3 regions of the Agathobacter rectalis ATCC 33656 genome follow, and region 2 is predicted to be linked to each of the others. Evidence: predicted binding sites of a transcription regulator. Region 2 holds the regulator's gene; each other region holds the start of a gene.

Region 1 (4,702 bases), 1.4 Mb from region 2:
TTGTCATATTTTAACTGATCAACATAGTTTATGACATCCCATGGACAATAAATATCAGCCTTACCAAAATGATACCCATCATACCATTCCTTTGTCTCTTCGAAATGTGATGCCAAATCGTAATCATCCAGTATTTTCTTCACCTCATTATCTGTAAATCCAAACTGTTCATCAAATCTTGCATCCAGAATAGACATCACTTTAAAGTTATTGAGCCCTGTAAAGATGCTTTCCTTCGTGATCCGTAAACATCCTGTCAAAACTGCAAACTGCAGGCTCTCGTTTGTCTTTAGTGCCATTCCAAAAAGCCCTCTGATGAGTGAAACCATCTCTTTATAGTAACCATTCTGGAATGCCTTATCCAGAGGAACATCATATTCATCAATTAATATTACAGTCTTTTGTCCGAAATGCTTATATAATAATTGAGATAAAATCTGCAGACTCGATACAAGCACTTTTTCATCCATTGCATTCGTTCCATCCTTCAATGCAATAATCGCCTTGTAACGCTTTTTTTCATTTTCTGACAGATATTCACTATCTTCCAAAAAGCCGAATCTTTCTGCCTCCATTCCTATAAGCTCAGTAATACGATATATGGCATCCTCGTATTTCAATCCCTCCACACTCTTTAATGACAGGAATATAACCGGATATTTACCCATATGTTCTTCGCAAAGTGCCTTATTTTGCGCAATATATAAGCCATCAAACAATGACTCATCCGCACCGGTTTCAAAAAAAGCTTTAAGCATACTCATGTTAAGAGTTTTTCCGAAACGGCGCGGCCTCGTAAAAAGAGTGACCTCTCCACCGGTTTCAACCAATTGCTCTATGAGTTTTGTCTTGTCAATATAATAAAAGTTGTTCCTTCTGATTTTTTCAAAACTATCAATTCCTACCGGCAGTTTTAAAGTACTCACCATATGAACCTCCACAAAACGTATCAATCCGCTATACTTAGTTATAGTATAGCGGATTGAGGGGCAAAATACAAATATTATTACCGTTCTATTATTCCCATTTTTCTATACACAAGAAGAGCTCTTTCGAGCGCTTTTCGATTTTCATTGTAAAATGAATTTCTAAATTCCGCATGCCCTAATGAAGACAATGATTTGAATTTGCGTTTAAGGAATTATTATTAGAAAAATCAGTTGATAAAAAACCGATTGATGAACTTCCGCTTTCTCTCAAGGAAAAGGTAGTCTTAAAGAAATTAATAAAAGCTGTAGAAGGAACCGATCATCTTTTATCTGAATAACCATTTTATTTTTTCTATTCTTCTTAATGACAGCTATCTGCTATTTTCTTCCTGGCAATCTCGTAAATCCGTTGAACCGTTGTTCTTGCGACTTGCATAGATGCTGCATCCCAAAGCTTCCATATATTCAAATCATTCCTGTGACCGTATTGTAATAATTTTAATTTAAAAAGCCGCCCAGGCCATAGGCCTGTGCGACTTCTCATAACATGATTTAAATTAAGTTTATCCTTCAATAGCAATATGCTTTGTGGTCTCAACTTTCTTTTGCTCCTTCTTCGGAACTGAAAGTTTAAGAATACCGTCCTGATACTTTGCCTTGATATCTTCCTGTTTCAGCTCATCGCCTACATAGAAAGACCTGCTCATAGCACCGGAATAGCGCTCCTTGCGGATGTACTTGCCATCCTTTTCATCCTTCTCTTCCTTGTCAAGTCCTTTGGCTGCGCTGATAGTTAAGTAACCATTCTCCAGCTTAGCCTCAATCTCATCCTTCTTGAATCCCGGAAGATCTATATCTACTTCGTAGCTATTGTCTGTTTCCTTGACATCAGTCTTCATAACGTTCTTTGCGTGTTTACCATAAAGCACCTTGTCAACATCAGGAAATGAAAAATCCATCCAATCATCGTTAAATAAGTTTTCTCCAAAAATACTAGGCATCAACATAAGTCATCTCTCCTTCTTAATCTATAAAATCTGTGTCAACCTGTTTCTTTGGAACCGGGATGTTTCAAGAACTCAAAGCCTTTGCTTTTTGTTCCTTTCCTTTGTTCTTGACTATGTTATACACCTATTATTAGCACTCGTCAATAGCGAGTGCTAATAATTTATAAAATGTTTATATTTTCCGAGCAGCTTCAAAGTACTTACCATATGAAACTCCATTATTTTGCAATAAATAACACTCCGAGTGTGCCAGGCCCACAATGTGATGAAATCACACCACCTGCTCTTGTCTCTATAATTTCCTTAAAAATGCCAAGAGAGGCTATGTAATCTCTTACCTCTATATTTCCTGCTTGCATCCATTTTACCATCCTTTACAACGATCATGGGATGAAGCGCCAATGCTCCTCCGATAAGCGCAGAAACCGCATTGCATCTGCCACCTCTGTAAAGGTACACAAGTGTATCTACAACAAAGCTTGCTCTTACCTTCGGGATCAGTTCATCAATTCCGGCTTTTATCTCCTCACGGGATTTCCCATCTGCTGCCATAACTGCCGCCTCAACAACAAGCAGGCCTATTCCTGTGGACAGATTTCTTGAATCTATCACCGTAACTTTATCTTCCGCATCAAGTTCTTCTGCCGCCATTCTGATCACATTGATTGATGTCGACATCTCACTTGATATGGAAAAGCATATGATCTCCCTGCCTTCATCAATATATGGTCGCATTACATTCATTGCTGTTTCTATAGATGGAGCTGAAGTCTTTGGTGTAGTCTTATTTTTATCAGCCCACTCATACAATGCATGAATGTCTATCTGCGGTCCATCCTCCAGTTCTTCATCTCATTTTACAATATGAAGCGGAATAATATCTATATCGTATCTTTCTAAAACTTCCTGTGACAGATCACATGTACTGTCTGATATAATTTTTATCATCTTTAATACCTCGTTTTCTGTTGAATCCTTCATCTAAGAGAACTGCGCCAATCTGTATTATTTCACTGGCGTATTTATATATTTTTCTTAATGACAGCTATGGCTTCCGCATCCATGCTCACCCACGGTCAAAACAATAGGTGTGCTTTTCTCTTTTTTCCATTCTATCACAATCTCACCATTAATCATCAATTTTTTGATATTTTTCTTTCCACCACTGTAAAGCAGCCTCTGAACATTTCGTTATACAGAGGGATACAAATAAGAGCAAGATCCACCATCTACACCCACAACTTCAACATATTCAATATGGTGTTTTTTCACAGTTCTATACCTCCATAAAATTTACTTTATCCTGACTATCAGACCACTGTTCTTTTGTAAGATAAGTAAAATGCTCCGTTCTAACATCTCCCATAAGTGCACAGGGTTTATTTTCTTCCGTATGATGATATTTGAATCCACATTTTTCCTGACAGCGTTTTGATTTTTCATTTCCGTCATAATATCCACACCATATAGCACTACAACCCAAATCTAAAAAAGCATGCTTCTGTAAAGCTCGAACCGCTTCGGGAATCAAGCCCTGCCCCCAGTATGGAACACCTATCCAATATCCAATTTCTATTTCATCATCAGCTGCTTTTGTGTGCGACTGAGCTGGCGGAGTCAATCCGATACTTCCAATTGCAACATTATCTTCTCTTAAACACACTGCATATGTTTCATCTGCTGCCAAAACACTTTTGATGATTTCTCTGCTATTCTCTACACTTGTATGTACTGGCCATCCTGCTATAGGCCCAACCTCTGGATTTTTTGCATATTTATATAAACTCTCTGCATCATCCTCTTTCCAGGGACGAAGTATTAATCTCTCAGTTTCTAATGTCATAACCTACTCCTTTACCAACTGCTTTCTAATATAATTTGTGATCGAATCAAATACGACCGGGGACATTTTAACAATCCGGCTCCACATTCGAATTCCTTGATAAACTTTTTTTCATGTAAAGCACCTCCTCGTTAAACTTGAAGTTGTTGATTTCTTTATTATCTAATCTGTTAGTAATCTATCCAACAGCATCTGCCTATTATTTATAAACATTTCTGTTACCTGGTAACTCTCTGTATCCTCATATTCGCACAGATGTATGCATCCATTATCAAAACAATAGATATCTGCATCTGGTATTCCTAACAAAATCGGCGAATGCGTAACTATAATAAACTGTGCTCCCTCTTTTGCACATCTGTATATTTGCATTAACAATGTAAGCTGTCTCTGTGGTGATAATGCAGCTTCCGGCTCGTCAAAAAGATACAAGCCATTTGGATTCATATTATTCTGCGCTAATGCGAGAAAACTCTCTCCATGTGATTTTTCATGATATTTAGCGGAAGGATGTGTAATATCTGCATATTCTTCTTCCTGTGTTGCAACATTATAAAAGCTTTCTGCCCTAAGAAAATATCCCCACTTTTCCTTCCGATAGCCTTTGGCAATTCTTATCGCATCACACAACTCTGAATGTGTATCATGCGTAGAAAAAACATAATTCTTTGTTCCTCCCTCAGGATTAAAACCATGTGCTACGGCAAGTGCTTCCAACAAAGTTGATTTACCACTGCCATTTTCTCCAACAAAAAATGTGATTGGTTTATTGAAATCAAGTTTTTCAATTCCCTTAAAAGCCTCGATTCCCTTTAAATAACTATCGTTATCAATTCTATTCCAATCGAATATTACTCTTTGTATGAATTGATTATTCATTTAATTCGGCCTCAATTTCTTCAATAGTAGGCATACTACCTCTG
Region 2 (4,702 bases):
GTTGATGTTTGTAGTAGTAGCTGAAGACAGCTCCTTCTTTGCCTTCTCAGCAGCTTCCTTTAATCTCTGGAGTGCCATCTTGTCTGTAGAAAGATCAACACCCTCTGCCTTCTTGAACTCGTCAATCATCCACTGTGTTACCTTGTTATCGAAATCATCACCACCAAGGTGTGTATCACCGTTTGTAGATAATACTTCGATTACTCCGTCACCAATCTCGATGATAGATACATCAAATGTACCACCACCAAGGTCATAAACCATAATCTTCTGCTCTTTCTCATTGTCAAGACCATAAGCAAGTGCTGCTGCTGTAGGCTCGTTGATTATACGCTTTACATCAAGACCTGCAATCTTGCCGGCATCCTTTGTAGCCTGACGCTGAGCATCGTTGAAGTAAGCAGGTACTGTGATAACTGCCTCTGTAACCTTCTCACCAAGGTATCCCTCTGCATCAGCCTTTAACTTCTGAAGTACCATAGCTGAAATCTGCTGTGGGCTGTAGCTCTTGTCATCAATCTGCACCTTGTAATCTGTACCCATATGTCTCTTGATAGAAGAAATTGTCTTCTCAGCATTTGTAACTGCCTGACGCTTTGCAGGCTCACCGATAAGTCTCTCTCCTGTCTTTGTGAAAGCAACTACTGAAGGTGTGGTTCTTGCACCCTCCTGGTTTGCTATAACTGTAGGTTTTCCACCTTCCATAACTGCTACGCAGCTGTTTGTTGTTCCTAAATCAATACCAATGATTTTGCCCATTTTATTTTCCTCCTATTAAATATAGTGTTTTTACATGTTTAATATATTTGTAACCATCCGTTGTCTCACATGAATCCCTTAAATGCTGTCTGCATTCATATAAATCTGATTCACTGCCATGCCGGATAGATGTACACATCATTACTGTACTACCGATACCATGCTGTGGCGTACCACTGAATCCTTGTACATATAGCCCTTCTGAAGCTCCTGTGCTACGGTGCCTGACTCAAGCTCATCATTTTCAACCTGCATCACTGCATTGTGGAAATCAGGATCAAACTCCTGTCCTACGCACTCTATTGGCTTTACACCTGCAGCATCAAGCTCTGTGAGCATCTGCTTGTAGACCTTATCCATACCTGTGATAAAAGGATCATCCTTCTTATCATCCGGTACTGCTGCAAGACCTCTCTCGAAATTGTCGATTACAGGAAGGATTTTCTCAACTATTGTCTTTGCTCCCATGTCAAACATCTGGGATTTTTCCTTCTCACTTCTCTTGCGGAAGTTCTCGAACTCTGCCATCTGTCTTTTCAGACGGTCGTTAAGCTCTTCTATCTGCTCATCCTTCTTGTCTTTTTTCTTTTTCTTGAAGAGACCTTTCTTTTCATCTGACTTATCATCTGCTTTTGCATCTGCATCAGCTAAAGCATCATCATCTGATTCAGTTTCATTAATATCTGTATCTTTTGCTTCTTCGGCTGCCTGAGTGCTTTCCTCATCAGCTCCTTCAATCTCTATCTCTTCTGCTTTGCTTTCTGCAGTCTCATTGTCGATTGCTTCTTTTTTAATATCCTCTGGCATTTTTGACCACCTTCCTATGTTTCATCCTCAGACTTCTTATAAATTCCATCTAACTGGGATTTAAGAGTCTTTAGATTATCCATTACTTTTTCATAATCCATACGCTTTGGTCCGACAATTCCTATCGTGCCCTTTACGCCCTCACCCAGATCATATGTCGCAGTGACAACACTGCAGTCCTTCATGGTCTGGATTGGAGATTCATTTCCTATATAAACCTGAATGCCTGTTCCATTGTCCTTCTTCTCGGAATCGGATAGGGATTCAGTAACAAGGCTTGCTAGCTCTTCCTTTTCCTCAAATGCTGACAAAAGTGTCGCTGCATTATTGGAATCCGAAAGCTCAGGATACTTCAGAATATTTGTCGCTCCGCTGGTGTAAATCTTAAGATCCTCACTCTCAGCAAAGGTCTGTGCCAATGCATCAATCACATCAGAGACAATTCCTGAATGAATACCGGCTCTCTCCTTTATGCTTGCAATGTTTCCAAGATTAATCTCGTTCATTGCGAGTCCGTTTAATGAGGTGTTAAGCAGAATGTTGAGCTTAAGTATCGTCTCATTGTCAAGCGGCTCATATAAATCAAGCATCTTGTTTCTGACCATATTATTGTTCATAACAATTACTGCAAGCAGGTGCTGGTCGTCAACCTGTGAAAGCTGGATGAATTTCACCTTGTTGTGATTGACATCCGGTGCAGAAACAAGTGTGGCATAATTAGTATTGTTTGCAAGTACCTTTGCCGCCTGCTTTAACACCTGCTCCATCTTCTCGGTATTTTCAATGACCAGCTCCTTCATATCAGAAAGTTCTTTTTCCTTCTTATCATTGGTCTCTATAAGATGGTCTACATATAATCTGTAGCCCTTATCCGAAGGAATTCTTCCTGCTGAGGTATGTGGCTGTACTATATAGCCCATCTCCTCTAAGTCGCTCATCTCATTTCTGATTGTTGCCGAGCTCAGATTAAGATCTGTATATTTTGAAATTGTACGTGAGCCAACCGGCTCTCCTGTGGCGAGATAATTGCGGATGATTGCATCCAGTATGGTAAGCTGTCTCTCGCTCAACTCTAGTTCTTTGTTTTCATTTTCCATTGGTCACACGCTCCATCTGAAGTATGCTTTTAATTTGTTAGCACTCTGTATTTTGGAGTGCTAATTTTTTATCTGTACATAACATACCACCACCTATTAGCAATGTCAACCCTCGAGTGCTAATTTTTTTAATAAAATTTTTGAAACCCTTGATTTTACTGGGGTTTCAGGCTTTATTAATTTTCTATTAAATTGATTTTGGCGGTATTTACACCACTTTTACACCATTTTTCAATTTTTCATTTCATGCTTAGCATCAAATGATACAAAAAAGCAGTCGATCCTAAATGTGAAAGACTGCTTTATATCATATTTCTTATTGCTTTGTGTGTATATTTAGCTGATTGTCTATATCCCTTCCTGCATACATTACTCTAAGTATTGTTACAACCATTCAAAAATTCCTCTCAAATCACTGTCAGCCTGTTCTGATACTTCTATCTCATATATCATAAGCCATAATCTTTGCGAATATCAGAAAAGGCTTTCTTAGCATTTTTTGTCCGTCCAGCCTGCATATCCGCATATCCCTTCTCTAATTTTTCATTAAACTCTATCTCTGATAATGCGCTGATATCAACAGGTCTGGCAGATGGTATTTTTACTTCAAACGGAAGACCTCTCTGTAAGATAATCTGCATATAAAACATCTCCTTCCTGCCATATTTTTATGTTATGCAAAACCTCCGAACGGCTTTAGGCCATAAATCAGTTATTATTATTCCTAATCAAAATCTGTATGATTTTATCATAATTTTCCGGTCTGTGTGGAAACGTACAGTCTGTACATACCTTGATTTTTTTGCCATTCTTCTCTATGTAGGTCTTACTTCCGGGACAGTTTGGCATACTATACATAGGACAATAACAAAACAGACAATTAAAGTCATCCGAAAGTCCCTTGTGACACGGAAAATATTTGCAATCTGTGTTTTTAAAGTATTTATAAGAGTTTTCCATTTTTATTCCTTCTATATTCATATGCTTTTCTCACAAAGCTCTCTGCAAAATGCGGATTTGACGGATAATACAGGTGCGGAAATCCAAGCCAGTAATTATCATGGCTTATCACGCAGTCGTAGCTTCTGCCTGTGGCCGGCTTGGTCGCAATACAATCGGCTCCATTATCGGTGCTGTCGTAATAATGAAATTCATGCGCCTTTATTTTTTCATTTTGCGGTAGAAAATTGCTATGCTTTTCCGCAAGCTCAATATATCCGAACCTGACCAGCTTTCCCTTAAAATGACACCCACCATCTAATGCCCCCACAAGCTTAGACTTATTCATATCATTTTGTATATCTGCTTTATTTTGTACATCAGCCTTGTTTTGCTCATCTGTATCATCACAGATGTTACGGATATATGTGTGTAGATACATAAACCCTCCACACTCTGCAACCGTCGGCATTCCAGCTCTAAAAGCTTTTTTTATGGCATTCAGCATAGATACGTTTTTACTCAATTCCTTTGCATACAGCTCCGGATAACCGCCTCCAAGCAGCATTGCATCACAATCCTTTGGAAGCCTGGTATCGTGAAGCGGTGAAAAATACTGTAATTTTGCACCGCATTTTTCGAGCATTCTTAGGTTATCTTCATAGTAAAAACAAAAGGCTTCGTCCATGGCAACAGCTATGTTTACGGTATTTATTGCTTTATTTTGCAAAAATTCATTTTGATCACAATTACCTATATTTTTTTCATTATAATTTTTTTCATTATATACATCTGCATTTTCACTGTCACCGATTTCATTTGCCGCTTCTGCAATGTCCATAAACAAAGCCATATCTATTGTCTTTTTTAGTCTGTCGGCAGTTTCATTGAGCTGTTTTTTTATATCTGAAAGCTCATCCGGCATGACAAGCCCCAGATGTCTGCTTGAAAGCCCGATATCCTTCTGTTCCGGGAAATATCCGACTACTTTTACGGAAAGCTCCTTCTCTATCAGAGGCTTTATGATATCATAATAGCCCTTCGACATCCGATTGAGCAGAACCCCCTTAATCAAGTGCTGAGTGTCATACTGCAAAAAA
Region 3 (4,702 bases), 1.4 Mb from region 2:
AAAAATGCAACATTTTACTACAAAATGTTACATTTTTCGGAAAAGCATGGACAAAGCTATTCCCTAGTGCATGGAGGTAGAAAATGCTCAAATTATCATTAAAGGAAGGGCAATATGTAAACATCGGAGACGATATCCGAATCGTGTTCGCAGGGGGAACCGGAAAGCACTGTCGATTACTGATAGATGCCCCAAAAGAACTGAATATCGCAAGATCCAACAACGAACCGGACCCGGCGAAGCGAAAAGATACATATTATCCCGAACCTGAATTTTCCAGTGAAGCAAAGAAACAAATCAAGCAAATCATCTGGAATGAGAAAGAACGTCAGAAAAAGACGCAAAGCAACTAATCATGTTAATAGGCGGCCGTGGCATCTGCCACACCCGGGAAGCCGCTTGTTATAGAAAACCGCAACTGCTTAAATAAAAATAAACACAAAGCAGCTGCAAAATCCTCGGGAAAAGGATTTCCAGAGGTCAAACATAATAACCCATGAATATGGGACAAGGAGGATTATATTATGGTAGTACAACACAATATGCAGGCAGCAAATGCCAACAGAATGCTCAACGTAACAACAGGTCAGCAGGCTAAATCTACAGAGAAGCTCTCTTCTGGCTACAGAATCAACCGTGCAGCAGATGATGCAGCAGGACTTACAATTTCTGAGAAGATGAGAAAGCAGATCAAGGGACTTGACAGAGCTTCAACAAATGCTCAGGATGGTGTTTCAGCAGTACAGACAGCCGAGGGTGCTCTCACAGAGGTTCACTCAATGCTTCAGCGTATGAACGAGCTTGCTGTTCAGTCAGCAAATGGTACAAACTCTGCAACAGACAGAAAGGCAATTCAGGATGAGGTTAATCAGCTCTCAACAGAGATTGACCGTGTATCAGAGACAACAAAGTTCAACGAGACATACCTTCTTAAAGGAGACAGTAAGACTGCAGCCAAAGCTAACTTTATGAAATCTGGTTATACCTTACCCGCTAATCTAGCAAGCGAAGGTTCAAATACCAAAGATATTGATTCAGTAGATAAGCTTAAGGCCGCATTAGCTGCTGGTACCAAAATATATACGGAAGCATCTGCAAATGCTGGTGATAAACAGGACGCATCTAAAATAGCTGTTAATGGAAAAGATTATGCTTATGTAACTAAATTATATGATGCAAATGGTAAGCAGGTTTCAGCAGACAATATAATGAACAGCAAAAATGCAGATGGTACTACAGCAACCAATTATTATACAACTGATGGTGGTGCAGCTGCAGCTGCAGCTAAAAATAATATAACTATAACTGCTGCAAATGCGAAAGATGCCACTAAGGGATTTATTCAGCAGTTTGACGTTAATGGAAACTTATCTTTCAATCTTCATGTTGGTGCAGATTCATCATCTGATAACAAAATTAAGGTGGAAATTGCATCAATGGATTCAAAGGGTATAGGTATTAAAAATATCAAAGTGGATACAGAGGATGATGCAACAGCTGCAATTGATCGTATTTCAGAAGCAATCTCAAAAGTATCTTCACAGCGTTCATCACTCGGTGCAGTTCAGAACAGACTTGAGCATACTATCAACAACCTTGATAATGTAAGCGAGAACACCACATCAGCTGAGTCTCGTATCCGTGATACAGACATGGCTAAAGAGATGGTTAACTACAGCAAGAATAACATTCTTGCACAGGCTGGACAGTCTATGCTTGCACAGGCTAATCAGTCTAACCAGGGTGTACTTTCACTCTTACAGTAATCATCTACAATTTAATGTTGTACAAAGCAAAAAGAGCTCGAAAGAGCAATGTCATTAAGTTAAGAATTTTGACATAATTATAAAACACATCATATTTGCAATTGTTTGATAAATATGATGTGTTTTTTCTTTTGTCTATTTTGCAGCACAACAAAAAGACAGATTGTTTATCTGTCAAAAAAAACTTATAATTATCTATGATTAAGCCACTCTATATAGAAAGCTTACAGATGCCTGGGGTTTGACTTTGCGAGGGTCTTTTCGACCAGGTCTTACTGGTAATACATGCTTTTCTAAGATTATTAATTATTTTCATTTAATCACTATCCAAATAAATTCAAAATCCGTTTAGAATCAGTACTATATAATCGTCGCAAATTCCAGAAAATTAATAACACAGTATATAATATAAAATGCTTTTCAAATAATAGCAGATTAAAATATAAGATGTTTCCGATTGAAGTAAAGTCTGGAAAGCAATAAAAGCTAAGAATGATGGTAAGACAGAAGCAAGGACAAAATGATTTTTGAAAGCCAGGAGATGTTAAAATGGTAAATAATAATTCCGGTGTGCCAAAAGTAAATTATAAACAATTTATAAATTATTAGCACTCTCTATTGACGAGTGCTAATTTTAGGTATATAACATAGTCAAGAACAAAGGAAAGGAACAAAAAGCAAAGGCTTTGAGTTCTTGAAACATCCCGGTTCCAAAGAAACAGGTTGACACAGATTTTATAGATTAAGAAGGAGAGATGACTTATGTTGATGCCTAGTATTTTTGGAGAAAACTTATTTAACGATGATTGGATGGATTTTTCATTTCCTGATGTTGACAAGGTGCTTTATGGTAAACATGCAAAGAACGTTATGAAGACTGATGTCAAGGAAACTGACAATAGTTACGAAGTAGATATAGATCTTCCGGGATTCAAGAAAGACGAAATAGAAGCTAAGCTGGAGAATGGTTACTTAACTATCAGCGCAGCCAAAGGACTTGACAAGGAAGAGAAGGATGAAAAGGATGGCAAGTACATCCGCAAGGAGCGCTATTCCGGTGCTATGAGCAGGTCTTTCTATGTAGGTGATGAGCTGAAACAGGAAGATATAAAGGCAAAGTATGAGGATGGTATTCTTAAACTTTCAGTTCCGAAGAAGGAGCAAAAGAAAGTTGAGACCACAAAGCATATTGCTATTGAAGGATAAACTTAATTTAAATCATCTTATGAGAAGCCGCACAGGCCTATGGCCTGGGCGGCTCTTTTTCTTGTTGTAAACAAAATACATATTTATTACAGAAATTATCTGATTAATGGTAATTTTGACCTATTGCGCCATTTACTAAAGTAATCTAAAATTATATAAAATAATTGCTTTTATTTAACGATTAAGCTAAGCCCCGGACTGTTTGATACAGTTTGCGATAAGGCTTCGTCAGCGTGGAATGATATTGAAAAATAATGGAGATTATTATGTTATGAAGGACAAAAGTGAATGAAGAGGGAGGCTTATACAATATGGCAGAACCTATGGAACAGCCGAATTACGTGTTGCAGTTTAAAGAAGGCACTTATGTGTCAAAGCATGAATCAATATTAAAAAATATAGTAACAATTTTACTTATCGCTTATGCTTTGATTTATATATTTTTATATTTTGTTTTTGGCAAAAGTGTAACGAAAGAAATACCATTTTCAGTCTGGATCTGTGTTGTGGCTGGAGTTATTTACCGGATTTCAGTTGGAGGTGTTGTGATGAAACCATATCCAAGTGAATTATGGTTTTATGATGATTATATGGTGCATTGCAGGGTAATTACTTATTACAGCAAAAATAATGTTAGAAAAGAGTATTATAAATTTTATTATAAGGATGTAAGACAGTTACTTTTTAGAACACCATTATACAAGGTTGAGATACATGGAGTGACGGAGGCTACATTTTATAAATATAATAAGGATGGTACATTAAATTCTGTACCGCAGCAGAATATTACATGTGATGCACATTCTTCATTTTATACAATGTTTAATCCGGAAATTGATTTTGCAAAGGTATTTGAGACACATACACCATTAAAGATAGAATATCAGGATGCGTAAGAAATAATATAAGGATAAGTAGGAAAACTTTTCTAGAGGAGGTATTATGATGGTGGAAACAAAAGAAATTTCGGAATTGACGCGGTCGAATCGCATTGCGATGCTGTCACATATCAGTACGGTAACGGTTATGGTATTTTTTATGATATGGGAAAGCGTAAGAGGACAACTGTCTCCGGTATATATGACAATCGCTACGGTCGTTGGTGTTATACCTTTGATTGGCGAGGTGATTTGTTGGAAATCTAATACGGAACATGCGATGATCAAACATCTGGTTTCCTATGGATTTGCATTGTTTTACACAATATGTCTTTTTACCTCACCGACAAATCTGATTTATGTATTTGTAATTCCGATGATTTTTGTTGTCACCATTTACAGTGACACACGTTATCTTCTTCTGATTAATACAGGTACCATATTAGAGAGTATCATTGTTGTTGTGATCGGTGCGACAAAAGGCGGTTTTGGGTATCATGGAATCGAAGCAGCAGTTGTACAGATTGTTGTTATGATTATGGTTGGAGCGAATTCTGTTTTGACTACAAAAGTGATTCGCGAAAACACAAGAAAGAGATTTACAGAAGTGGCGCAGGCAAAAGCAGAGGCTGAAAATCTTCTGGAAAGAAATGAGGAACTTGATCAGCAGATTTCCGGCAATATTGCAGATATCAATGTACGTTTCGAAAAGCTGACAGCGGCATCTAAGACAACGACTGAGGCAATGCAGGAAGTATCTGCAGGTGCTACTGATACCGCAGAACATGTGCAGAATCAGTTGGAACAGACACATGCAATTCAGGACAAGGTGGATGAAGTTGCAACCGCTGT

Evidence for each region. The regulator HrcA, encoded in region 2, represses chaperone genes, less so after heat shock. The targets are predictions, from matches to a motif close to TGTTAGCACTCNNNNNNNNNGAGTGCTAACA.
Region 1: the regulator HrcA is predicted to act here: its motif matches at 2,065-2,095, upstream of EUBREC_RS15050 (Hsp20/alpha crystallin family protein).
Region 3: the regulator HrcA is predicted to act here: its motif matches at 2,370-2,400, upstream of EUBREC_RS15200 (Hsp20/alpha crystallin family protein).

Annotation. Positions count from the first base shown of each region.
Region 1 covers NC_012781.1:3,175,240-3,179,941, forward strand. Annotated here, with positions in the region: gene EUBREC_RS15040 (AAA family ATPase) at 1-929, opposite strand, end outside; gene EUBREC_RS15050 (Hsp20/alpha crystallin family protein) at 1,493-1,936, opposite strand; partial or broken gene EUBREC_RS15055 (DegV family protein) at 2,155-2,884, opposite strand; gene EUBREC_RS15060 (GNAT family N-acetyltransferase) at 3,213-3,779, opposite strand; gene EUBREC_RS15065 (AAA family ATPase) at 3,942-4,658, opposite strand; gene EUBREC_RS15070 (PDDEXK nuclease domain-containing protein) at 4,651-4,702, opposite strand, start outside.
Region 2 covers NC_012781.1:1,797,090-1,801,791, forward strand. Annotated here, with positions in the region: gene dnaK (molecular chaperone DnaK) at 1-759, opposite strand, end outside; gene grpE (nucleotide exchange factor GrpE) at 901-1,566, opposite strand; gene hrcA (heat-inducible transcriptional repressor HrcA) at 1,581-2,663, opposite strand; gene EUBREC_RS08610 (hypothetical protein) at 3,113-3,304, opposite strand; gene EUBREC_RS08615 (cysteine-rich small domain-containing protein) at 3,372-3,623, opposite strand; gene EUBREC_RS08620 (cobyrinate a,c-diamide synthase) at 3,607-4,702, opposite strand, start outside.
Region 3 covers NC_012781.1:3,204,620-3,209,321, reverse strand. Annotated here, with positions in the region: gene EUBREC_RS15210 (carbon storage regulator) at 84-353, shown strand; gene EUBREC_RS15205 (flagellin N-terminal helical domain-containing protein) at 525-1,766, shown strand; gene EUBREC_RS15200 (Hsp20/alpha crystallin family protein) at 2,529-2,972, shown strand; gene EUBREC_RS15195 (hypothetical protein) at 3,284-3,868, shown strand; gene EUBREC_RS15190 (methyl-accepting chemotaxis protein) at 3,915-4,702, shown strand, end outside.